DNA from 2 places in the Bacillus sp. AMCV2 genome. Region 2 is predicted to be linked to the other one. Evidence: predicted binding sites of a transcription regulator. Region 2 holds the regulator's gene; the other holds the start of a gene.
What was found. Region 2 encodes LexA, which represses DNA repair genes until DNA is damaged. Its sites were predicted from a motif close to CGAACATATGTTCG; they were not measured.
Positions count from the first base shown of each region.

Region 1: the regulator LexA is predicted to act here: its motif matches at 9,366-9,379, upstream of AC0OMA_RS05900 (YhjD family protein).

Region 1 is NZ_JBVYIB010000002.1:1,115,780-1,128,243, reverse strand. Features, by position in the region: gene ntdR (NTD biosynthesis operon transcriptional regulator NtdR) at 95-1,084, opposite strand; gene ntdA (3-dehydro-glucose-6-phosphate--glutamate transaminase) at 1,188-2,513, shown strand; gene ntdB (kanosamine-6-phosphate phosphatase) at 2,485-3,333, shown strand; gene ntdC (glucose-6-phosphate 3-dehydrogenase NdtC) at 3,347-4,399, shown strand; gene glcP (glucose/mannose transporter GlcP) at 4,471-5,676, shown strand; gene AC0OMA_RS05920 (MarR family transcriptional regulator) at 5,834-6,361, opposite strand; gene AC0OMA_RS05915 (monooxygenase) at 6,438-7,937, opposite strand; gene lepB (signal peptidase I) at 8,117-8,623, opposite strand; gene AC0OMA_RS05905 (TVP38/TMEM64 family protein) at 8,625-9,248, opposite strand; gene AC0OMA_RS05900 (YhjD family protein) at 9,400-9,762, shown strand; gene AC0OMA_RS05895 (DUF3311 domain-containing protein) at 9,970-10,170, shown strand; gene AC0OMA_RS05890 (sodium:solute symporter family protein) at 10,167-11,636, shown strand; gene AC0OMA_RS05885 (excalibur calcium-binding domain-containing protein) at 11,680-11,949, opposite strand; gene AC0OMA_RS05880 (SDR family oxidoreductase) at 12,167-12,464, shown strand, end outside.
Region 2 is NZ_JBVYIB010000002.1:1,920,382-1,932,845, reverse strand. Features, by position in the region: gene ccdA (cytochrome c-type biogenesis protein CcdA) at 1-273, opposite strand, end outside; gene ynzD (aspartyl-phosphate phosphatase YnzD) at 493-666, shown strand; gene AC0OMA_RS09895 (YneF family protein) at 740-958, opposite strand; gene sirA (sporulation inhibitor of replication protein SirA) at 1,044-1,490, opposite strand; gene tkt (transketolase) at 1,643-3,646, opposite strand; gene AC0OMA_RS09880 (DUF896 domain-containing protein) at 3,815-4,048, opposite strand; gene AC0OMA_RS09875 (YneB family resolvase-like protein) at 4,112-4,765, opposite strand; gene yneA (cell division suppressor protein YneA) at 4,784-5,101, opposite strand; gene lexA (transcriptional repressor LexA) at 5,251-5,868, shown strand; partial or broken gene AC0OMA_RS09860 (hypothetical protein) at 6,240-6,497, opposite strand; gene fosB (metallothiol transferase FosB) at 6,406-6,840, opposite strand; gene AC0OMA_RS09850 (YndM family protein) at 7,045-7,494, shown strand; gene pghL (gamma-polyglutamate hydrolase PghL) at 7,521-8,279, opposite strand; gene AC0OMA_RS09840 (hypothetical protein) at 8,504-8,818, opposite strand; gene AC0OMA_RS09835 (YndJ family protein) at 8,905-10,545, opposite strand; gene AC0OMA_RS09830 (DUF4166 domain-containing protein) at 10,542-11,159, opposite strand; gene AC0OMA_RS09825 (hypothetical protein) at 11,164-11,970, opposite strand; gene AC0OMA_RS09820 (Ger(x)C family spore germination protein) at 12,117-12,464, opposite strand, start outside.

The DNA of each region.
Region 1 (12,464 bases), 800 kb from region 2:
AAATAATTGACGACTTACTAATTGAAAAAGAGGTTAAAATGAATAACCTCTTTTTCTTATATAAAGATATAAAATGATAAAGAGAAATCTATCATTACGTTGATTCTCTTATAATAAGTTTTGTTGGCAGTTTAATAATTCTTCTGTTTAAAGAAGTGTTACCCGAAATATACTCGATCATTTTCAACACAGCCTGTTGCCCTAATTCTATTATGGGAATATCAATTGTTGTGATGGTCGGAGTCACTACTTGGCAAATCGATTGGTTGTCAAAACCAATTACAGCTAAGTCTTCTGGAACGTTAAAGCCATTTTTCATTGCCTGTTTAATAATCCCTGCGGCGACTTGATCATTTCCTGTAAATATTGCTGAGGGTCTGTCCTTTAGATCCTTTAACTTATGAAAAACTCGAAAGCCATCCTCGATATTAAACATTTCGCCGAATATCCATTCGCTTCTATGATGTAAATTGTAATCTTGTAAAGCTTTCAAGTAACCCTCTTTCCTCTGACATTGAGCTTCGCTATATGGAGTATCAAAACAAAACCCAATTTTTTTATGCCCTCTTTCAATTAAATGTACTACCCCCATGTATGCGGCTTCAAATTCATCATACCCAATTATCGTGATGTCCGCTGAGTGATGATATTCATTACATAATAAGATAGGACCATACTTTAAGAAAGGGGATATCTGATCCCATTCATTTTCTAAAGTTCCAAGAATAATACCATCCACTTCTTTATGTTTCAATAACTCTAATAATTCTAGCTCCGTCTGTTTGTCATAAAAGGTCTGAAATACAATTACCTTGTAATTCTTAAACAGTGCTTCATGAGAGACCCCTTTTATTAATTGAGCAAAAAATGGATGGTCGATACTCGGAACCGATAAAGCTATCGTTTGTGTCTTATTTCTCCTAAAATTCCGAGCTAAATAATTGGGAGTGTAGTCAAGATCGTTAATTGCCTTTAAGATCATATCTCTTTTTTCTTTTGACACATACGGATGATTATTCAATACTCTTGACACTGTGGTTTTAGACACATTGCATAATTTTGCTATTTCATCAATTGTAGGCATATTTTCCCTTCCTTAAAAAAGTTGTTGACATGTTACCGATTTCAGAAATTAGGATAAATTTGTAATAAATTTTTAGATTATAAAATCATTGGAGGTACTGTTCATGCAAAAACAGGTTAAGATTTCAGGTAAAAACAAAGAAAACATGTCACTATTAAAACACTTAAAAGGTGACGTACAAGGAAAAGAACTTGTTATTGAAGACAGTATTGTAAACGAGCAGTGGAAACAAGTATTAAAGGAAAAGATAGATATTGAACATGATCTTTTCAACTATCAAAAAAATCGTGAAATCAGTAAAGTCCCTTTTTTGCCTGTAGACAGATTAATAACCAATGATGAAGTGGAAGATATCTTAAATACATTAACTGAAGTTTTGCCAACTGGAAAATTTACGAGTGGCCCCTATTTAGAGCAATTCGAAAAAGTTTTATCTACATATTTACATAAAAGGTATGTAATTGCAACCAGCAGTGGAACCGATGCTATTATGATAGGTTTATTGGCTTTAGGGTTAAACCCAGGGGATGAAGTGATCATGCCGGCTAATAGCTTTTCAGCTACTGAAAATGCTGTGTTAGCTTTGGGAGGCGTTCCTATCTATGTAGATATTAACCCGCAAACATTCTGCATCGATCCTGACAAAATTGAAGAAGCAATCACTCCTTATACAAAGTTTATTCTACCTGTGCATTTATACGGAAAACATTCAGACATGCAGCATATCCGTCAAATCGCAAATCGTTATAAATTGAAAGTAATTGAAGATGCCTGCCAAGGAATTGGCCTGACAGACTTAGGAAAGTATGCAGACATCACTACATTAAGTTTTAATCCCTATAAGAATTTTGGTGTATGTGGCAAAGCTGGGGCAATAGCAACTGATAATGAAGAACTCGCTAAAAAATGCATTCAATTTAGTTATCATGGTTTTGAAGTAAATGTGAAAAATAAGAAAGTCATCAATTTTGGATTTAATTCAAAAATGGACAATTTACAGGCAGCAATTGGTTTAGAGAGAATGAAGTACCTTTCATTAAACAACTTCAAAAGACTGTTCTTGGCGGATAGATACATTACCCAATTAGCAGAGTTGCAGAATAAAGGCTTTATTGAATTACCAGAATTAAGTGAAGATCATGTATGGCATCTGTTTCCTATTAAGGTAAGAACAGAAGATAGGGCAGATATCATGACTAAATTAAATGAAGATTTTGGTGTTCAAACAGATGTATATTATCCAATACTGTCTCATATGCAAAAAACTCCTTTAGTACAGGACAAGTATGCAGGACTCCAATTGGTTCATACGGAAAAGGCTCATAGTCAGGTACTGCATTTGCCTTTATATCCGTCATTTACTTTAGAAGAACAAGACAGAGTAATGGAGGGACTGTTTCATGTTATTAAGCAAGAAATCGGAGTATAAAACGTTATCCACGGTTGAACATCCTCAGTATATTGTTTTTTGTGATTTTGATGAAACGTATTTTCCGCATACAATCGACGAACAAAAACTACAAGACATCTATGAACTCGAAGACTATCTAGAACAAAAAAGTAAAGATGGGGAACTAATAATCGGATGGGTTACTGGGAGCAGTATAGAATCTATTCTCGATAAAATGGGACGAGGAAAATTTAGATATTTTCCGCATTTTATAGCTAGTGATCTTGGAACTGAAATTACGTACTTTTCTGAGCATAACTTCGGACAGCAAGATAATAAGTGGAACAGTCGCATAAATGAAGGGTTTAGTAAAGAAAAGGTTGAAAAACTTGTGAAACAGCTGCATGAAAATCATAACATTCTTTTGAATCCTCAAACTCAATTAGGAAAGTCACGGTATAAGCATAACTTCTACTATCAGGAACAAGATGAAATAAACGACAAGAAGAACCTATTAGCAATTGAAAAAATCTGCGAGGAATACGGCGTTTCAGTAAATATAAATCGGTGTAATCCCTTAGCAGGCGATCCAGAAGACAGCTATGATGTAGATTTTATCCCCATAGGAACAGGAAAGAATGAAATTGTAACGTTTATGTTAGAGAAATACAATCTAAATACCGAAAGAGCTATCGCATTTGGGGATAGTGGAAATGATGTTCGTATGTTACAGACAGTAGGGAATGGATATCTGCTAAAAAATGCAACACAGGAAGCCAAAAACTTGCACCACCTTATAACTGATAGTGAGTACTCAAAAGGAATTACTAATACCCTAAAAAAATTAATTGGATCATGAGGAGGAAATAAAAATGAAGAAGATAGGCATCATAGGTGCAGGTGGTATTGCAAGAGCGCATGCAACTGCTTTATCTACAATAAAAAATGCAGAGTTAGTAGGGGTATATGACATAAATCAACAAAATGCGGAAAGCTTTGTGAAAACTTTCGGCGGGAAGTCATTTGAAAACGCAGATGAACTAATTGATGCCTCAGAAGGTTTAATTGTAGCATCACCAAACTTTTGCCATAAAGAACATGCTTTGCAAGCATTAGGAAAACATAAGCATGTTTTGTGTGAAAAGCCTATGGCTATTTCTCTTGAAGAAGCAAGCATAATGAAAGATACTGCTGAAAGGTTGAGCGTAAGAGCCAGTATGGGATTTAATTATAGATATTTATCTTACGTAAATATCTTAAAAAGCTTAATTATCAATAATGAACTAGGTAACATCCTGTCCATAAAAGTACACTTCAAGAAAAATAGTGCACTTAGGCGTAAGAAGTTTACTTGGAGAGATGACGCTAACAGTAAGAAGACGAGTGGATCATTGGGGGATCTGGGTATTCACCTTATTGACATGGTATGGTATTTGTTTGAGAGTGATTTCATCACAGAATCAGTAAGGGCAAAAATGAACACAAATGTAAAAACAAAAGAGGATAAACAGGTACTCGTAGATGACTATGCAGAAATTTATGGCCAGCTGAAGAACAAGGTATTTGTAAATATCATCACATCAAAATGTTCTGTACCTGGAGACTGTGGTTTTAGCATTGAGGTAGTTGGACACAAAAAAGAGTTTAAATACCACACAGGTAATCCTCACGTTTACAAGCTCATAGATGGCTTGAACGTGGTAGACTGCCCAGTACCGCAAAGCCTATTAAACGATCCGCCAAACGAGTTTTATGGATGGGCTGATTCTTTTAGAAGCGAGTTAATCAATTGGATTGCATCAACTCAGAATGATTGGGTTGAGATCCCTTCTTTTAGTGATGGTTTTAGATCTCAGGAAGTGTTAGAAATGTTCTTTGAGAAAGACAGCAACTCTCAACCAATGTCTGTTTCAGCAGTCAACTAGTATTTCAAAGAGAGAAGTTACTAAAAAAGCAGGAATTTATTTTCCTGCTTTTTCATATAGGGGTGAAATGAATGTTAAGAGGGACATATTTATTTGGATATGCTTTCTTTTTTACAGTAGGTATTATCCATATATCAACAGGGAGTTTGACACCATTTCTATTAGAGTCTTTTAACAAGACAACAGATGATATTTCAGTCATAATCTTCTTTCAGTTTACCGGATTTCTAAGCGGAGTATTAATCGCACCGTTAATGATTAAGAAATACAGTCATTTTAGGACACTTACTTTAGCTTTGACAATAATGCTTGCAGCGTTAAGTATCTTTTTTCTAACTAAGGATTGGTATTATATTATTGTAATGGCTTTTCTCTTAGGATATGGAGCAGGCACATTAGAAACGACAGTTGGTTCATTTGTTATAGCTAATTTCGAAAGTAATGCAGAAAAAATGAGTAAGCTGGAAGTTCTCTTTGGATTAGGCGCTTTATCTTTCCCATTATTAATTAATTCCTTCATAGATATCAATAACTGGTTTTTACCGTATTACTGTATATTCACCTTTTTATTCGTCCTATTCGTAGGGTGGTTAATTTTCTTGTCCAAGAACCGAAAGTACGCTAAGAATGCCAACCAACAAGTGACCTTTCCAGATGGAGGAGCATTTCAATACTTTATAGGAGATAGAAAAAAATCAAAGCAATTAGGCTTTTTTGTATTTTTCGCTTTCCTATATGCTGGAATTGAAACAAATTTTGCCAACTTTTTACCTTCAATCATGATAAACCAAGACAATGAACAAATTAGTCTTATAAGTGTCTCCTTTTTCTGGGTAGGGATCATCATAGGAAGAATACTGATTGGTTTAGTAAGTAGAAGGCTTGATTTTTCCAAATACCTCCTTTTTAGCTGTAGTTGTTTAATTGTTTTGTTGATTGCTTTCTCTTATATAAGTAACCCAATACTTCAATTGGGTGGTACATTTTTGATTGGCCTAAGTATAGCAGGCATATTTCCCATTGCTTTAACACTAGCATCAATCATTATTCAGAAGTACGTTGACGAAGTTACAAGTTTATTTATTGCTTCGGCAAGTTTCGGAGGAGCGATAATCTCTTTCTTAATTGGATGGAGTTTAAATCAGGATACGATCTTATTAACCATGGGAATATTTACAACTATGGCGGTCATTCTAGTAGGTATTTCTGTAAAGATTAGGAGAACTAAAACAGAAGACCCTATTTCACTTGAAAACAAAGCATCAAAAACACAGTAGAAAACGTATAAAATAAAGATACTAATAGACATATCGTATAAGCAGTGCAAATTCCTGAACATCTTGAATTTCATTCTTCAAGAGGAAATCTGATTTACGTTACAGCCTTGAAAAAGAAAGAAGAACCGCGAAAAACACGCACCGCAGTGCGTGTTTTTTATTTAAAAATGCTAGGAAGCCCCCCTTCAATTTCTTCTGACGACGGATACCATTTTGTCACCAGATCCCGAAACAGCCGTTCCGCAAAAAGAATCTCTTCCTCAGTATAGCGGTCAAAAAATGACAGAAAACGCTGTTCAGCCTTCTGATGATAATATTTGTGCAAACTGTGCAGCTTTTTTCCAGCAGGCGTCAATCGGAAGTAGACCTCCTTTTTATTATCGCTGAGCTGTGTTCTGTGAAGGAAGCCTGCGCCGAGCAATTTTGTGCTGATGCGTGATACAGTCGCTTTTGTCGTATTCATTTTTTCTGCTATCGACGTGACATTAATTGGTTCATTGTCCCCAACACAGGATAGAACATGAATTTCAGTCATCGTCAATTGAGTTTTACTCCCGTGCTCTACATCCAGCTTCCTCAATTCGTCAGATAAAAAGGCTTTAATAAGCCCCTCCCATTTCTCCTGCTGATGAATGAGCTCCGCATACAATTCAAAAAGATTGCGTTTCGTATGATCTGTGTTCATCGGGTTTTCCATCCTTTTTCATTCGATTGTTTCTTCTATCATACCGTTTTGTTACAGATGAAACAATCGAATTGAATTATACTCGGCTGGTGACGGAAAACCAGCGGCTGATCCCTTTTTGAATCACCTCGGCACAATCGGGCGCTGATGCATCCACCGCCCAGGCTACATGTCCATCAGGACGAATCAATATGGTATGCACATCCCGCAACTTTTCATTCGGTTCTGCAAGCGAGGCCGTTACCGTACGTAAGCCTTTCACTACGATATGATCATCAGCTTCCTGCCTCAATGACAGCAAAACGAATGTCCCGTTTTGGAGAAAGCTGTACAGCCGTTCCGAATTGCCGTCGGAAAGAATCAGCTCCATGTCAGGGAGCCTTGCCCCGTTCAAACGATTCGGCGGCATGGTACGATCAGCTTCATATCTGACATCGAGTGCAGAAATTTGCCCTGCTACATATCGATTCACATCAGGGAAGGCCAGCAGCTCCGACATCATGCTTCGCAAATGGAGGCCTGCTTGACTGAAATCGATCAGCTTTGTCTGTGCCTCTGTGTTTCTGAGGAGCCCTTCAGCTGCCGGATGCCGCTCGTCATGGTAGCTGTCCAAAAGCCACGAAGGCGCAGAGCCTTTGATGGCCGCCGCCAGTTTCCATCCGAGGTTCATTGCATCCTGAAGGCCGACATTCAGCCCTTGCCCGCCCGCCGGAAAATGAATATGCGCGGCATCACCCGCAAGAAAGATTCTGCCGTCCCGATACCGGTTCGCTTGGCGCGCGGCGTTCCCGAACCGCGACATCCACGAAGGGTCGCTTAAACCAAAGTCAGTTCCGCAAATTCGCAGGAGGTCAGCTTTCAGCTCTTCCTCAGTCACAGGCACATCTTTCGGCGTTTGCGTGCGATAAGGGCTGATCACAACGACACGATATCGGTCTGAAGATAACGGAACAATCATAACACCGCCCTCTTTTGTGCAAAGGGACAGCACGCCTGACGGCGGCGGAGAAAGGAGCACCACATCCCCAAGCGCAGCGGTGACAGTGCTGTCTGTTCCCGGAAACTCAATTTTCGCCTGTTTCCGGACGGTACTTCCGGCGCCGTCTGCCCCAACGGCAAACTTGCTTGTGATCGTCCGTACACTGCCGTCCAGATCCTTAAAGATCGTTTGGACCGTTTCCCCGTTTTGCGTAACCGCCAGCGCCTCGGCACCCCGAAACACCTCTGTTCCCAGGCTTCGTGCATGATCTTCAAGAAGCTTTTCTGTTTTTGACTGCGGGAGCAAAAGCGTGTAAGGACAGCTCGTATCCAAGCCTGAAAAATCCAGACGGGTATCCAGCATTGAAAAATGTCCGGAAGGTATCTTGCTTCCCTTGGATACGAACCGCTCTAAAATCCCTCTCATCTCAAGGAGCTCCAGCGTTCGGGGGTGCAGCGTCAACGCCTTGGAATGCGGAACAGGTTTTTCAAGCCGTTCAATCACACATGTTCCCACTCCGGCCATCGCAAGCTCAGAAGCCAGCATAAATCCTACCGGCCCTCCTCCTATAATCACTGCTTCATATTTCATCATCATTCACCACTCCTTTTGTTTCATACAAAACGAACAAAATCTAATAAAAACAACTCATAATCAAAAAACAACCGTTTTTTTGTTACGTGCGTAACAATATTGATTATAGCTCCTTACAAATTTTTCTTCAACACATTTTTCCAAACGGCATACAAAAAGACGCCTCTTCCATTAGCGTCTTTTTATTCGGCATCAGAAATCACACCGACAATATTTTTTTCTCTTATCGGACCAAAATGCCGGCTGTCGAAGCTGTATATGCGATTATCTCCAACGACAAAATATTTTCCTTTCGGCACCTTGCTTGTTCCCGTCACATCTTTCAAAGAAAAATCACCCGTTACATGGCTGCCGGCAGAAACAGATTTCAAATGCTTCAAAAATGGCTCAGCAACCTGCTTTCCGTTCACATACAGCTGATCATCTTTATATTTGATCGTTTCACCGGGCAAGCCGATTACCCGTTTAATCAGCACTTTATGATCAGGGCCTTTAAAAAGGACGATGTCAAAACGATGGATGGTTTTAAATCGATGCGAAAATTTATTGACCAACAATTCGTTTCCTTCCTGGAAGGTCGGGTTCATACTGACGCCTTCTACCTTGTAATCAATAAAGACAGCATTTTTAACCTGAATGGCGAGAACAACGGACACTACACCGGCAAGAAACCAAAACCGTTTTTTCATGTTACTGTCTCCCTCCATCATGCTCACGCTGACTGGCTCTTACATGCAGATACCGCTCCACCTTTTTGCCGACATACCATAAGACAGTGATCACCAATACGGCGATGACCGTTCGAATCGGCTGTGTAATCAGCGCGTGCAGATCATATCCGATGAAGCTGATCATAAAAATCATGACAAGCTTCCCCGAGGCTGCCGCCAAAATAAACGGCCGCGTTCCGATCCTTGACAAACCGGCAACAACATTCACCGCGGCTGACGGTGTAAATGGAAAACAAAGCAGAAGAAACATGGGACCGAAGCCGTGTCTTTCCACCCATAACATCAGCTTTCTGACAGACGGATGACTGCGGATAAATCCAAGCAATTTTCTCTGTCCGTATTGACGGACAATCAAAAAGACGAGAATGGAACCAGCAGTTGATCCCGCCCAGGACAGGATGAATCCTTCCCACAAGCCAAACGAGTTCGTATTCGCCACCACAAACACGATCAGTGGCAAAAACGGGAGAAATGCTTCAATTAAAGGCAGCAGCACAGCAATGAGCGGACCGAAAGCCCTATAGCTTTGAAATAATTCAGTTAAATGTTCTTGTGTCAAATAGGATAAAAAATGCTCCAACATTTATACTCCTTACCAGGTTTGTCTATCCTTATTCTACACATTATCAGCAGAAAACTAAAAAGTTTTGGTGATTTTTTCTGTCTTGAAACATTTCACCAGCCGATATAGAATACAAATAGAACAAACGTTCCCTTAGAAGGAAGGAGTCAACATGCCAAATCTGCAGGAGGAAATATACGATTTAATTGAACGGGCTCTCTTTTTGCCCATGGCCATTACGATTTTTAACCGTGATCTCGCCGGAATTGAAGAAAGCACATTAAAATTGAAGCATCCTTATAAACAGCTTATCAGCGAATCATTAAAAATAGCACAAAAGGATTTGATGGAAGTCAGAAAAGAACTGAGGAAAAGAAAAATTGCAATCCGCAAGACGGAACGCGATGAGGCCTTTACGCTCTATACATTTGTCATCGACGGTTATGAAGAAAACCACCGCTATTTTAATCCGCGAATCCGTGAGCAGGTCAGCGAATTATTAACATACTATCTATTTGCCCCAGACAGACTCTGAGCCTTTTGAATCATACTGCCCGTTCCCTCTTCGGGCGATTCAGAGTATTAATTTCAGACAATTCACACTATACAAACAAAATAAATTTATTTATAATTCGAACCACAGCCTTTCACCCTAAAAAGTGACATGTACTGCCATATCTGCGACATCATTTTCAGTACGCTTGGGCTTGTACACCCCATTCCTAAATAGAAGGAGGATTCTATGAAACTGATTCACGTTCTTGCCGCTTTGCCCTTTATCGGAATCTTACTCGGCATCCCTTTTGCAAATAAGGTGACCCCCTATGTGTTCGGCATGCCGTTTATTCTTGCCTATATTGTGATGTGGGCTCTTTTGACCTCTGCGCTGATGGCGATTGTATATGTCCTCGACAAGGAAAATAAAAAGGAGGAAGCAGAATGAATGCAGCACTCATCATCATTTTCGGTGTCCTGCTCTTGAGTATTTTTCTCGGTATACGCGCCCAAAAAGGAAAAGACATGAACCTGGAGCAGTGGACGGTCGGAGGGCGCGGCTTCGGAACTGTTTTCGTCTTCCTTTTGATGGCAGGCGAAATTTATACTACTTTTACGTTTCTCGGCGGCAGCGGCTGGGCCTACGGAAAAGGCGGTCCAGCCTTTTATATCATCGCCTACGGATGTCTGGCCTACATCCTTTCTTACTGGCTTCTTCCGGCAGTTTGGACGTACGCGAAACAGCATAAACTGATGTCGCAGTCTGATTTTTTCACAAAAAAATACAACAGTCCGCTGCTCGGCATTCTCGTTTCACTGGTCGGCATCGCCGCACTCATTCCCTATCTTGTACTGCAGCTGAAAGGCCTCGGGCTGATTGTATCGGAAACCTCGTACGGCAAAATCACCCCGACCGCCGCCATCTGGATCGGCGCTGTTTCCATCACGGTTTATGTTATGGTTTCAGGCATTCACGGGTCTGCCTGGATATCGGTTGTGAAGGACATCATGATTCTGGTTGTCGTTCTGTTTTTAGGTGTGTATTTGCCAATTCATTACTACGGCGGATTTCAAGACATGTTTCAGCAGATTGAAACGGCAAAGCCTGGCTTTCTTACGCTCCCCGAATCGGGACAAAGTGTGGCCTGGTTCAGTTCAACCGTACTCTTGACAGCGCTCGGGTTTTACATGTGGCCTCACACGTTTTCCGCCTCGTATTCAGCTGAAAATCCAAAAGTCTTTCGCAAAAACGCCATCATCATGCCTTTGTACCAGCTGGTCCTGCTCTTCGTCCTTTTCGTCGGCTTTGCGGCTATCCTGCAAGTTCCAGATCTGAAAGACGCAGACGGGGATCTGTCGCTTTTGAGACTGTCTCTGCAAACATTTGACCCTTGGTTTGTCGGAATTATCGGTGCTGCCGGACTGCTGACAGCACTTGTGCCAGGGTCTATGATCTTAATGTCCGCCTCCACGCTGTTTGCAAAAAATGTGTACAAGGTAATCGCGCCCCGCACGACAGAACAGCAAGTATCGGCTCTTGCTAAGTTTTTAGTGCCGGTGATTGCGCTGATTTCGGTGTATTTTACCTTCAAAGGCGGGAATACCATCGTTACGTTGCTTTTGATGGGCTACAGCCTTGTCACACAGCTATTCCCCGCCCTTTTGTTCAGCCTGTTCAAGCATAATATGGTGACAAAGCAAGGAGCCTTCGCCGGCATTATTGCAGGTGTCGGAGCAGTTACTTATATTACAATGACGGAAACGACCATCGGCACTTTATTTCCGGCGCTGCCGCAAGCCGCAAAAGACTTGAATGTAGGCATCGTCGCCCTGCTTTTGAATATCACGGTCATGATGGCAGTCAGCCTTATGACAAGGAAGGCGAAAAGCGCTGCGGCCGATCAGGCAGCTTAAGCAATAGAAAAAGCAATCTGGACACCAGATTGCTTTTTCTTATTTACCGTTCACAGGCGATAAGATCTTTATCGCGGTCTTTCTTTTTATTGGCATCATAAAGGTCCTTAGAGACGTAAGGCTTGTACTTTGTTTTTCCGCCTTTGTTTTTCGCCTTCGAAGTGCGGGCCACTCCGCCTTTGTATACTTTGTTTAACTCCTTGCAGTTCTTATAAACCTTCACCTTTGTTTTGGCTTCCGCCACATGGTCAGCTCCGTATGAAAAACCGAAAACGAGACCGAGTGACAGCAAAATCGCCGCCGCTTTTTTCATGACGATTCACTCTCCCAATACCCAATATTTAGTTGATTTATAGCTCGAATTTATCATAATTCATATAGCCTTATTTGACAAGATAAATATGGAAGAAGGCTTTGTTTTTTCTTGTTTTCTTTGGTCCTTCAGTGTTCAAACTGCCAACACATGTTTTTCTGCTTATGCTCAGGGGTACACATACGAATGTACACCAAACAGAAAAGGAGCGTTGCTGATGTCTGATTCAAATCTTACGAATCCTATAAAAGCATTTTTTCATGATGAATTTCCCGAACAATATCAAGAACCGCCAGGCCTGCAAAAGAACATGAAGCCTGTCCCTGATTGCGGAGAAAAAAGCTACAAAGGATCAGGTAAACTAACGGGTCGAAAAGCACTTGTCACGGGCGGCGATTCCGGTATCGGCCGCGCTGCCGCGATTGCTTACGCCAGAGAAGGTGCCGATGTGGCCATTAACTACTTGCCCGAGGAACAGCCAGATGCTGAAGAGGTAAAAGAACTGATTGAAGCAG
Region 2 (12,464 bases):
AATTTGCCGAATCGCATCGTGATAATCCCTAAACAGGCTGCCAATAAAAGATGTTCCATAGCCTAAAGCAATAAAAATGACTGAAAAGCCAAGCAAAAAACACAAAGTATGAAACAGGCTTCTTTTCTGCAGCAGCAGCTTTTCTGTTTTTACATCGTCCATGCTGACCCCTGTAATATATGACAAAAAAGCTGGGTAAAGCGGCAGGCAGCAAGGCGAAATAAAGGATAAAAACCCCGCTCCGAATGTCAAAAAATAATTCACGTCTCCCATGTCATCATCCCTTCATGATTTGACATTCCTTCAAGTTATGACAAAATCATTTCATTTTTTTAACACTTTCACTTGAAGGATTTCTATTTTCAGAAAAAACTTATATAATTTAATTTGACATTGAGACATTATACTCCTTCTCATTTGAAAATTAGTATAAATATGGATATAATATAAACATTCACTTTGAAGATCTAATGTATGAAAGGATACATCCCTGTGATTAGAGAGCATCTATTAAAAGAAATTGAAAAAAAAAGAGCAGAGCTGCTGCAAATTGTCATGGCGAACGGAATGACATCTCATATTACGATAGAGCTCAGTCAGGAGCTTGACCATCTTCTCATACAATATCAAAAGCAGCGCCTTCGTGCAGTAGCGGGTGATGAATGATTGCAAAATAAAAAACCCGTATAAGGGTTTTTTATTTTATAACCATGTTTCTCTATATCATAATCTTTACGTATTATTTCGTTTGATTATTCATGGCTTTCATCATTTGATTGATTTTCTTTTGAGAAGGTTTCATTCCCATTTGCATCATCATCATGCGTAACATTTGTTCATTAATAGGCGGATTCTTTTTCAGGTAGCTCATCATATATTTACGAGCAATAAAAAACCCGAGTGCAACACCTATGAGCAATGCAACAACGCCCACTAGGATGCCAACCCATAAAGTCATTTTATTTCCTCCTTCATGTTGTCTAGTTTAAAGTGTACTAAACCAAAAGCTATTATACAACATTTACATCTCTTTTTCTTCGGTTTTAGACAAAATTTCTTTCTTTCACCGGATTTAGCCATCCGTAACGCTTCGAATTGAAATCCATTGCTAAAAAGCAAGGGCTTACTTTTCTTAACACTTCAAAGAATATCGTTTCTGCCTCGTAATCTCCCGAAGCCACAATTTCTATCATGTGCTCCTTCATCATAAACGTCGCATGGCCTTTTGCTTTCGGCAAAGCTATTCTATAAATATAATCCAGCTGCCTGTAATCCGTCTTGTTTAAATTCAATTTTAACCGCTGATGCATATGTAAAATCGGGATTGGTTGTGTAATATATTGAATCTGTTTCTCTGTCATTTCATACTGCTGCTTTTCAAGGCTTGTCCAATGATAGTCTTGAAACAGCTCAAACATAACCGATTCCCGGCCGAAATAGTGATTGGCAAATTCCTCTTTGATCAGGTACGTATAGTAGTGACGTTCCATCTTTTCATCCCCTTTTCCAGCAGCATTTCATTTGCTCTCTATTATACAAAAGAAGAAAAGAAAGAATTGTCTATTACTGTTAAACAGCCAATACTATTTTTGTCGGATAAACAAGAAAAAGAGGATGATTTGACCCATCCTCTTTCAAAAGCTTACTTATTGATTAATGCCTTAACTCGATTCACTACGTTCGGAACTGAGAAGCCGTATTCGTTAATGATGGTTTCACCTGGAGCAGATGCACCGAATCGGTCTATGCCGAGAACGTCACCTTCAAGCCCCGTGTATTTGCCCCATCCAAATGATGAGCCCATTTCAATTGCAAGACGTTTTTTCACATCTGCAGGAAGGACTTCGTTTTTGTATTCATCAGATTGTTTCTCAAAACGGTCCATTGAAGGCATGCTGACAACAGAAACATCGATATTTTCTTTTGCCAATTCAGCCTGCGCTTCAATTGCAAGACCTACCTCTGATCCGGAAGCGATGAGAAGAGCGTCAGGTGTTTCGTTTTTAGATTTAGAAACGACATATGCACCTTTTTCTACTCCTGCCAATGCTTCTTCAGATGTTTGATCGATGGTAGGAAGGTTTTGACGTGTAAGCACTAGCGCTGTTGGGTGGTCAGTGCTTTGCACTGCAAGCTTCCATGCTGCTGCTGTCTCATTGCCGTCTGCTGGACGGATCAAAGAAAGGTTAGGCATCGCACGGAGTGAAGCAAGCTGTTCAACAGGCTCGTGCGTCGGACCGTCTTCACCTACCGCAATACTGTCATGTGTGAAGACATATGTCACAGGAAGGCCCATTAACGCTGCAAGGCGAACCGCAGGACGGAGGTAATCAGAGAAGACAAAGAAAGTTCCGCCGAATACACGAAGACCGCCATGAAGCGCCATACCGTTTAAGGCTGCACCCATCGCAAATTCACGTACACCAAACCAGAAGTTTTTGCCTGAGTAATCAACCGCTGTAAAATCACCGGCATTTTTAATAGTCGTTTTGTTCGATCCCGCTAGGTCAGCAGAACCTCCGACAAAGAAAGGAATTTTTTTCGCAAGTCCGTTGAGAACTTCACCGGAAGATGCACGGGATGCCAGGCTGCTTCCTTTTTCATACACAGGAACCTCTTGATCCCAGTCCTTCGGAAGCTCTCCTTTGATTGCCAGTTCAAGCTGTTCAGCAAGTTCAGGATAAACTTCTTTATATTTAGCGAATTGAGCATTCCATTCTTGTTCTTTTTTCTCACCTGATTCTTTAACAGCTGCAGCGAAATGCTCATAAACTTCTGACGGAACGTAGAAGTCTTCTTCATACGTCCACGCGTAAGCTTCTTTTGTTAATTTGCTTTCCTCTTTACCAAGCGGCGCACCGTGAACACCGGATGTACCGGCACGGTTAGGTGAACCGAATCCGATTGTCGTTTTCACTTCAATTAATGTAGGTTTCTTTTCATTTTGGCGTGCTTTTTCGATAGCCGCTGTTAATTCTTCAATATTGTTTCCATCCTCAACATAAAGAACTTCCCAATTCATTGCTTCAAAACGCTGTTTCACGTTTTCAGAGAATGAACGGTCGAGGTCTCCATCAAGAGAGATGTCATTAGAATCGTATAGTACGATCAGACGGCCAAGCTGAAGATGGCCTGCGAGTGAAGCGGCTTCAGAAGAAATACCTTCCATTAAATCACCATCACCGCAAATACTGTATGTATAATGATCGACTACGTTAAATGAATCGCGGTTGTATGTTTCCGCTAAATGGCGTTCAGCAATTGCCATACCGACTGCCATGGCAATTCCTTGACCAAGCGGTCCTGTTGTAGCATCAACACCGGCAGTATGTCCGAATTCCGGGTGTCCAGGTGTTTTGCTGCCCCACTGGCGGAATCCCTTAAGATCTTCAATACTAAGATCAAACCCGCTTAAATGAAGCATGCTGTATAATAGTGCTGACCCGTGTCCAGCAGATAAAACAAAACGGTCACGGTTAAACCAGCCAGGGTTTGCCGGACTTACGTTCATAAATTTTGTCCACAGCGTGTATGCCATTGGAGCGGCTCCCATCGGCATCCCTGGGTGACCAGAATTTGCTTTTTCAATAGCGTCTATTGACAGTGTGCGAATGGTAGCAACTGATTTCTTTTCAATTGTATCCATAAAAATCCCCTTCCTTATGTGTTGTACCCTTACATCATAAATGTCTGACGACTTTTTCTCAACTGTTTCAGCTTAAATTTGAGAGAAACTTGTTGAATTTTGTCACATAAGAGTTTTGATTATAGTATATGCAAAAGAGGAATACGATATTGCCGTATTCCTCTTTTATTAGTGAAGTTTGTTATTTCTTTGTTCTCTTTTTAGCTTTTCCGGTGTTACATCATTGCCTTCTGGGTCAATGATTTTCACACTTTTTAACGTGTTCTTCATAGAAGAACGAAAACCTTTCAAGTACTCTTGACGGAGCTTTTGCTGTTCGGCTTTTTCTTCTTCTGTAATAACGCCAGCTTTAGCTTTGGCAGCAAGCTCATTAATTCTGGCAATTTTCGCGTTTGAAATCATGTTAAACTCCTTTATTGCATTTTGTCTATATAGTACTAGATCAAAAAAAGTTTTACAACTGATTCACTCTGCTGTCTCTTCATTCTCTATGTATTCCTGAAAACGCCGGTGAACGGTTGCTTTAGAGACATCATAGCCAAACCCTCTTAGGGTAGCCGCGATTTCAGCAAACGTCAGTTTATTCGCTCTTAGGCGGACGATCTCAGAGATTGGCACCTCTATTTTTTCTTTTCCACTGTTCTCATGTTGGTTTTTTAAGTTTTTTTGCGGTTTAAAACCGTTTTTTACTGCACGCTTCATTCCCCGTCTGATTTTCATGTTGTGAATCTTTCGCTGATACTCTTCCACAATGCTGACGATTTCCAAGACCATTGAGTCAGCCTCCGATAACTCCAGTTCACCTCTGTGAGCCGTTGTATAGACTTTCACACCTTCTCTGTAAATACAATGAAGCAGTGCGATTTTTGCGTTTCCCCGCCCGAGCCTTGTCTCGTCTTGAACCAAAATGACATCAATTCCAGCGTTCTTAATCTCATCAAGCAGCTCAAATACACCATCCCGATCCATTTCATATCCGCTGGCTTTTTCTGAAATCACTTTGACCACTTCCATGCCGTTCTCCGCTGCAATGGCCGTAAGCTCCTCCTCCTGCCGCTTTAATGACGTTTCCTGCTGTTCTTTATTTGTGCTTACACGGGCATAAATGAGTGCTTTCATTTTATCTCTCTTTCCTCTCTATCTTACAGTTGCCAATTCATATGCATCCTGATGCTTCTTTTTCAATGGGATCACTAACTCATCACCCGGCTGGATATCAGATGTTTGTAGTTGATTTTTATCAGCTACCCATTCAATAAAATCATTTTTGTTTATCTTTTTTGTATCTGCTACCCGATCAGCAATTGACCAAAGTGTGTCGCCTTGCTGGACTTCTATTTTAACATACTGATTAAGCTCCTGGCCGCTGCTTGTATATGACAGCATAAGGATAACCGCGCTCAAAATCACTGTGAACAGACCGACAAAAATAATAGATTCTTTACTCATGATCATAACCTCCAACAGGAATGTTTGTTCGCATTTTTATAATTTCAGTATATACGAACAAACGTTTCTGTCAATTGTTTTTTCGAACCTATGTTTGTACTGTAAGGAAAATCATGCTATAATCTTCTTAAAATCGACGTTTTGAGGTGCGAAAAATGACGAAGCTATCAAAAAGGCAACTTGATATCCTCCGTTTTATTAAAGCAGAGGTTAAATCAAAAGGATATCCGCCTTCCGTTAGAGAGATCGGAGAGGCTGTCGGGCTTGCGTCCAGCTCTACTGTCCACGGCCATTTGGCCCGCTTGGAAACAAAAGGACTGATCAGACGGGATCCGACAAAACCAAGAGCAATAGAAATTCTTGATGAAGAAGTAGACATTCCGCAAAGCCAGGTCGTTAATGTACCGGTCATCGGGAAAGTCACGGCGGGATCTCCTATTACAGCAGTAGAAAATATTGAAGAATATTTTCCGCTCCCTGACCGCATGGTTCCTCCAGACGAGCATGTATTTATGCTGGAGATTATGGGAGACAGTATGATAGATGCCGGTATTCTCGATAAGGACTATGTCATCGTTAAACAGCAAAACACAGCGAACAATGGGGAAATTGTAGTTGCGATGACAGAAGATGATGAAGCAACTGTAAAACGATTCTATAAAGAGGATACCCACATTCGCTTGCAGCCTGAGAACCCAACGATGGAACCTATCATTTTGCAGAATGTCAGCATTCTAGGGAAAGTGATTGGCGTGTTCAGAACCGTCCATTAATCTATTGATCTATCAGATGCATGAAATAACCCCCTCTTCCTTTACGGAGAGGGGGTTTGTTGTTCAAAAAAAGCAGGCTCGCCCTGACTTTTGGGTGCGAGCCTGAATAGGAGGAAAAAGAACATCATGTTTACACCATAATTATCCACCAAAAGATTGTTGAAGTCAAGAAATTTTTTTTCCTTCAGGAAACTTTTATCAAAATATGAACGTTTAGAATATTAGACGCTATCTTCTTAAAAACGTTTCATTTTTTAGGTCGTGGAAGGATGCGGTTTCATATTTATTAAGGGGCGAGGCAATTGAAATATAATGAAAATTTAGTACACAGTTTAATTAGTTCATATTTCTGTTAAAACAGCTCGCTTTCTTCATATAAAATGTAATGTGTATTTCAATTTCACCTTCACCCAATCACTTGTGCAGTTCAAAAGATATGGCATCGTTGAACAAGTCGGGTAGAAACCTTCCCCAAACATAAAGTCTCCCCCAACACCCTTCTTTCAATTTAACCTTATATGAAATATGGTTGTGATATCAAAAGGCCGTTTCATCATAAAAGTGCATATGCGTTTTTTCTTGTTTGTAATATCGAAGCCTGTCTTGAAGGGTTCCGGTATGAAATTCAAATTTGTGGCCGTCAGGGTCGGTAAAATAAATTGATTTTCGATCGCGTTCATCTCGTTCTCTGCCAGGCAGAATATTGACATGTTGTCTTTTTAATTTAGCTGACACCTCCTCAAATTCATGATCTTCAATTGTAAAAGCAATATGGGTATAAGAAAGCTTAATGTCATTTCTCGGGATGTCTGGTTCTTCATTAAGAGCTAGCCAGATGCCGTTCATATCAAAATATGCAGTTGTTCTTCCCTTTACCAATAGCTTTGCACCAAACACTTTTTGATAAAAATCAATCGATGTATCCAAATGCGAAACTGAAAATAGCAAGTGATTGATTCCTTTTATCTCCACAAATCATTCCCCCCTTGAAAGCTGATCACCACATATACGACTTTTTCATAAGAAAGTTTCATACAGCTGAAAAAAATACCAGTGTAAACAAAAACGGACTGTTTAAAATAGTAACATGACATTATGAATGGTTTTGAATTGCATTATTTATCACTTGTTTACGCCCAAGAATTTCCTTCAAAAAATAACAATTTAGGTGGTCAAATGAAACATATCATTGCGCTTGCTTCAAAGATTGCTTTCACTCTCGCCCTTTTATATGTGATTTTGGACAGAGTCTATCACGCATCCTTTTTAAGTGTGATGTTTATTGCACTTTTCTTAGGTTTTGTTTCTTATCTTTCTGGTGACATGCTCGTCTTACCCAGAACAAACAATATTACAGCTTCATTGGCTGACTTTGGCCTTTCATTCGTTATTCTTTGGGTATTTGTTTTAACCCAAACAAGAAACGATTTCTCACCATTTGGAGCGGCTCTCCTTTCCGCTGCCTGTCTTACTGTTTTTGAATACTTTTTTCATCGGTATTTACTGAAAAATGTGCTTGATGAAAATTTCCGAAATGAACTGTCAGCGAGAGATAACACGTTGCAGTATCAAACGGAAGCCGCAGACGAGTTGTTTCCCGAAACGAATGAGAAACATAAGGAATAGGAGGCTGTCTTATCGCCTCCTATTTTTCAGTAGCTATTTTTGAGAAAACGGAACATCACTTCTGTAAACTCATAAAACCTCTCATTTTGAGTAACAGCTCTGCTTTTTAAAGAAAAGATGCCGAACAAAGACTTTCGAAAGCCAGTGCTCATTTCTATCTGGATACTTAAACCTGTTTTTGATTTATTTGCAATGTTATTCGGACTAACGCCCGCATGCGGATGGTCCGTATTGAGCAATACAGCAGGAAAACCGGCATGCTGCAATTTCTCAACTAAATCTGCCGCTCTTACGCGATCTGTACCGCCGACTTCGATCTGCTGATCTTCTTCTGCGTACCCGTGTAATGAAATGACATATTCATGGTTTCCCGTCATTTTAAGGGCCCGAGGTTCATCAAAGTGCGTACTCGTAATGTGCAGGACTGAGTTTCCTGCCGATTTTAAGCCTTCAAATAAATACATCGAGTACTCTTTGCTGAGCTCTCTCGCTACTTCACTTGTCCCGCCTTCAATACCTCCTCCGTGAATAGCTAAAACAAGAACAGAGCTTCCGGTTTCTTTCGTAACAACGTCGTAATCAGAAGGATCTTCATTGTTTTTTAATTCCTCAAAATTCTGATATACATCTTCAGCATAAATTGAAGAAATCGGAGTAAATACCATAAAAATTAACAATAATTTTACAATTTTAATAGTTGATGGAAAACGTTTGGCTATGTTACAATCAACATGCTTCAAGGAATGGAGCAAACGGCGGAGCAGGGATACTTTGGCCGTTTTCATCTACTCCGCCTCTAAGTCCAAATCAACAGGATGTAGGTCTCTTTGAGGCTTTAGCACGAATTCTCTCGTCCTCCTTGTTAAATTTTTGTTAAATTCACAATATTATATACCATTAGCCCGGGCGCTGTTCTTCTCATTTTTGAATTTATGAAAAGTAAGCTGGCACCACCTCCCCCATTTCCATACAAAACAAAAATGCACCTGCCCTTTGGCCTGTGCATTTTTTATTTTCTCTTCATTCTTCGTTTTTTTGCTTGATTTAAATTCATAATGTTTTTTTCAATTTTTCTTATGTTTCGCCTTTGCGGGATTGTTTTCATTTCATAATAAACAGAAATAAACCCGCTTAATGTCACTGCTGCAATATAAAGGACGCGCTGTTTGATCATCCGGTCAGCGTGTCCATGATCATTCGCTTCTTTTTCCAGCCTTTCGATCACAGTTTTATCAAACAGCTGATCGACATACACTTGTTTCATTCCCACTGCAAACCCAGCAGCCAGCCAAAGAATCAGAAATAAACTGATATAAAACACCATAAACCCTTCCTTTCCTGTCTTGATGCGGCGCAGAATTTTAAAACAGTTCATCTATTACAACTGGCAGACGAAGCTTCTTCTTTGTATTAGGTTCTTTCAATAGGCTGGTTAATATGTGTAATGCTGTAATGAACAGTTAGAAATTTTATTCCGAACAGCCACATATGATGAACAGCGGTTAATTTGTTGTCATGTGCAGCTTCTATCAGAAAGGTTTCAGATAAAGGAAGCGGACAAGTTCCCGCTCTTGTTTGCAGATAAATCCCCTCATCCCCCGCTCTGCTTTTTCTCCGCCTGCTTGTTAAAACCAGCTTCTCCTGATGATGATATGGTTTTAAAATACCTGTCATGCTGCTGAATGGAAGCGGTAAAGAAATATTCATATACCCCTCTCCATTTGAGCGATACACTGAATAAAGAGCGGTAAAAATGGTTTCGTTTTTTTCATTTGTTCTAATCCAGGCACGAACTCTTTCCCTTCCGTCTTTTTTCGAATGAACACCTTTTATCTTGCTGTACATCCTATACCAGTCAGGGTTCGTCGAAAGATGTATTTGGCCGATTCTTCTGCTGAACCATTCGTAAATAATTGCAAGCGGCCGAAACCACGTGCTCCATGTTACTTTTGCTTTAATATTGTATTCGATGGTTTGTTCATAAAACGAAAGAATGAGCGGCGCCAGTTTTTCTGGTGAAAAATCTTTTGAACGCAGGCTGCCCATATCATCCACAAGTCCGCTGTACCGAGCGTTATTTTCAGCTTGAATATTAGCTAAAAATTCTTCTCCAATCTTTCTTTTTCCGTAGATACGGCTGAATGTCTTTACACGGTCTGCATCAAAAGGCTTCGGAACCTCTATTCTCCACCCTATAAGAGCGGGCAAGATAACACCAAACGCGTTGACAAAACCGTGAATCCAAATCATCTGATTGATGGTCAATGTAACTTCTTGCCGAAATACACCAAATGAATAAATCATCGAGAAAGCAATCGTTATCATTAAAACAGCGGAAGAAAGCCGAATAAGAAATGTCCCCGTCTTGGTGCGAAAAGCTGCCGTGAACACCAAAAATGCATGAAGATAAATCGCCGCCATATAAATGCTAACCGCAATGACATCAAGTGTTTTTGAATATGTGATGCCCAGCGCGATAAGAAGGGGCGAAAGTAAAATCACCCATGTTATCCAACTGTACAACATCCGATGCTTTCTAATGGTTCTGCCGAGTAAACCATTGAAGATCGGGATCAGAAAAGCAGAATAGTGAAAGTGGACAGCAGTCAGCAAAATGATGAGAGGGCCAAATTGCATGATCTGCAAATGGGCAGCATAAGCAAAAAACCAAAATCCTCCTCCCGCCAAATAAATAAGACCGAACAAAACTGATGTCTCTTCGATTCTATGTATCTTTGTTTCCCAAAGGCGGAGGATCACATACAATGCAATAAAAATTGTGTACGTCCACCAGATTAGCGCGAAACCCCCAACCTCCGTCACTAGAGCCAGCACCGCAAAGAATGCGGCTACAGGATAGCACTGGATTAGCCCATATTCCATAAACTGAGCAGCATGAACCGGAGATTGACGAAAAACAAAAGGAAAAATTCCCGGCACGAAAAATAGAATGGATAACAAAACGAGTGCCTCTGCCACTGAAATATCCGGTGTTTCCGCTGCAAGAAATCCAATAAAACAAAGCGCACTGACTATGCCATTTCGTTTCATGATTCTCTCTCTTCCTCTTGAAACGTTCCTTTATAAAAGAAAAGAGTGCCCAGAATTGTATTTTGCACATGCACTTCAATGGTGAAACAATTCTTTCTTTCATCAAACGTTTCGCAAACTACGGATGTACCTGTCAGCCATTTCGGCAGCGGGATACTTTTTCCGCATATCAATAGCCATTGCTTTCCCGATGTGATCGTAAGAGAGCCGTCATGAGATGCCTCGAACGTCAAAACAGACAGCAGCAGATGAGGTTTGCCGAAGAAATCAAGTATTCTATTTTCTTTCTCGTCATATATCATTATCGCGTCAAAGAAACGTTTTTTGCCTTTAAAGAAAAATGTACGATTCCATTCTATCCCTGTATGTTGCGATTTCAAAAGACAAGTTCTATTTTGTATTGTAAATGGGATGTCTTTGCCTCTTTCTGAAAAGAAGCATCTGAAAAAAACACCAAGCTTTAACAGCATTCTAACCAGAAAAGAGCCTCCGCTTATTTCTGACATCGTTCCCGTCCCGCTGAATGTATGAGACCCGTCTAATTGGTACCGTTTCTGCAGCTTGGGATGTAGCAAATGATAGTTAATAATTGATTTTTCATAAATCGAACTCACAATGTCACTTCTTTCTCTTTCGTTTTGTGCGCCTGGCACTGGGGAGCTGCAGGCTAAGAGCGCCGCTTGCAGCGGAAAACACACTCAATAGAACCCACATGAATATTTCGGAACCTAGACAAGCAAACCCAGCAAAAATACAAGCCTGGACACCATGAATGATCCATTTTCTTTTTAAAGGAATCAGCCACAAAATAGCTAAGCCTATCTCCGCTGTTCCTGCCAATATGCTTGTTTCAACACCTGCAAAGCCTTGATAGAACCAAAACAGGCTGAAAAACAGACACATGAACACATAGATGATAGCGGATCGAATGAAGCGCTTCGGATGTTTATTTTGCTCTACCCAAAGCCTTAATGCATCAAAGCTCCAGGCAGTCGCCCAGCCAAGCAGCGGTCGAAATAATAAACGATCGATCCATCTTCCCGGCAGTCCGTAGGCTGTTTTGTATTGGTACTGTGTTAAAAACGTCATTTTCCCATTTTCTCTCTGTATATACTTCCAGTAGCCGCTTCCATGCCGAATCAGAGATAATGGATGATCAGAGCCAAAAGCCAGTGAAGAAGACCTTTCAGATGAACATTTGTTGAAAACACCGACGGTTTCTCCAGTACCTGACACCTTTAATCCAAAGCCTATTTTTGTTTCGTAAAGAAACTTCTGTTTTTCGCATGGCTGTCTATTCAAATACGTGATATTAGAAAACCGGAGATCCCATTCCTTATGCAGTGATGGGTTTTGTGTATATTCCCAGAGTGTATCCAGATCAGATTTCATTTCGATTTCTACATAAATCGGATTCTGCCTCACAGCCCCTCCTCCATTCTATTTCAAGCAATTCCTATATTAGCATATTGGTCGATTTGAAAAGTGTATATCTTTCCAAAAAAAGCATCTTTATCCTAAAAAATGCATAAAAAAGAGAAGAGAGGTTTCCTTCTCTTCCTTGGGATTCATTACTGAGTTTTAACCGTGCCGTAATGAGTAATTGTGACGTTCACACTGTATGTGATGTCGGCTTTACTGAAGGTGTCATCCCAGTTATTTTTCACCCTTTTCCATAAGTGAGGATATGTAAGTCTTAAAGATTCATCAAAACCCACAACATCTGCTTTATAATCATGCTGAATTTTTTTTAATACATGACCAACTATTTTCTTTACCTCGTTTTCAATAGTCGTTTCGAGACGATCTATAAACTGGGTGTCCAATGCCTCTTTTGTGTTCCAGTTTTCAACCAAATCGCCTTCTGATTCAATATCGACATGGAATGAAATATCCGTCCCTTTTACGACTGGATGAAT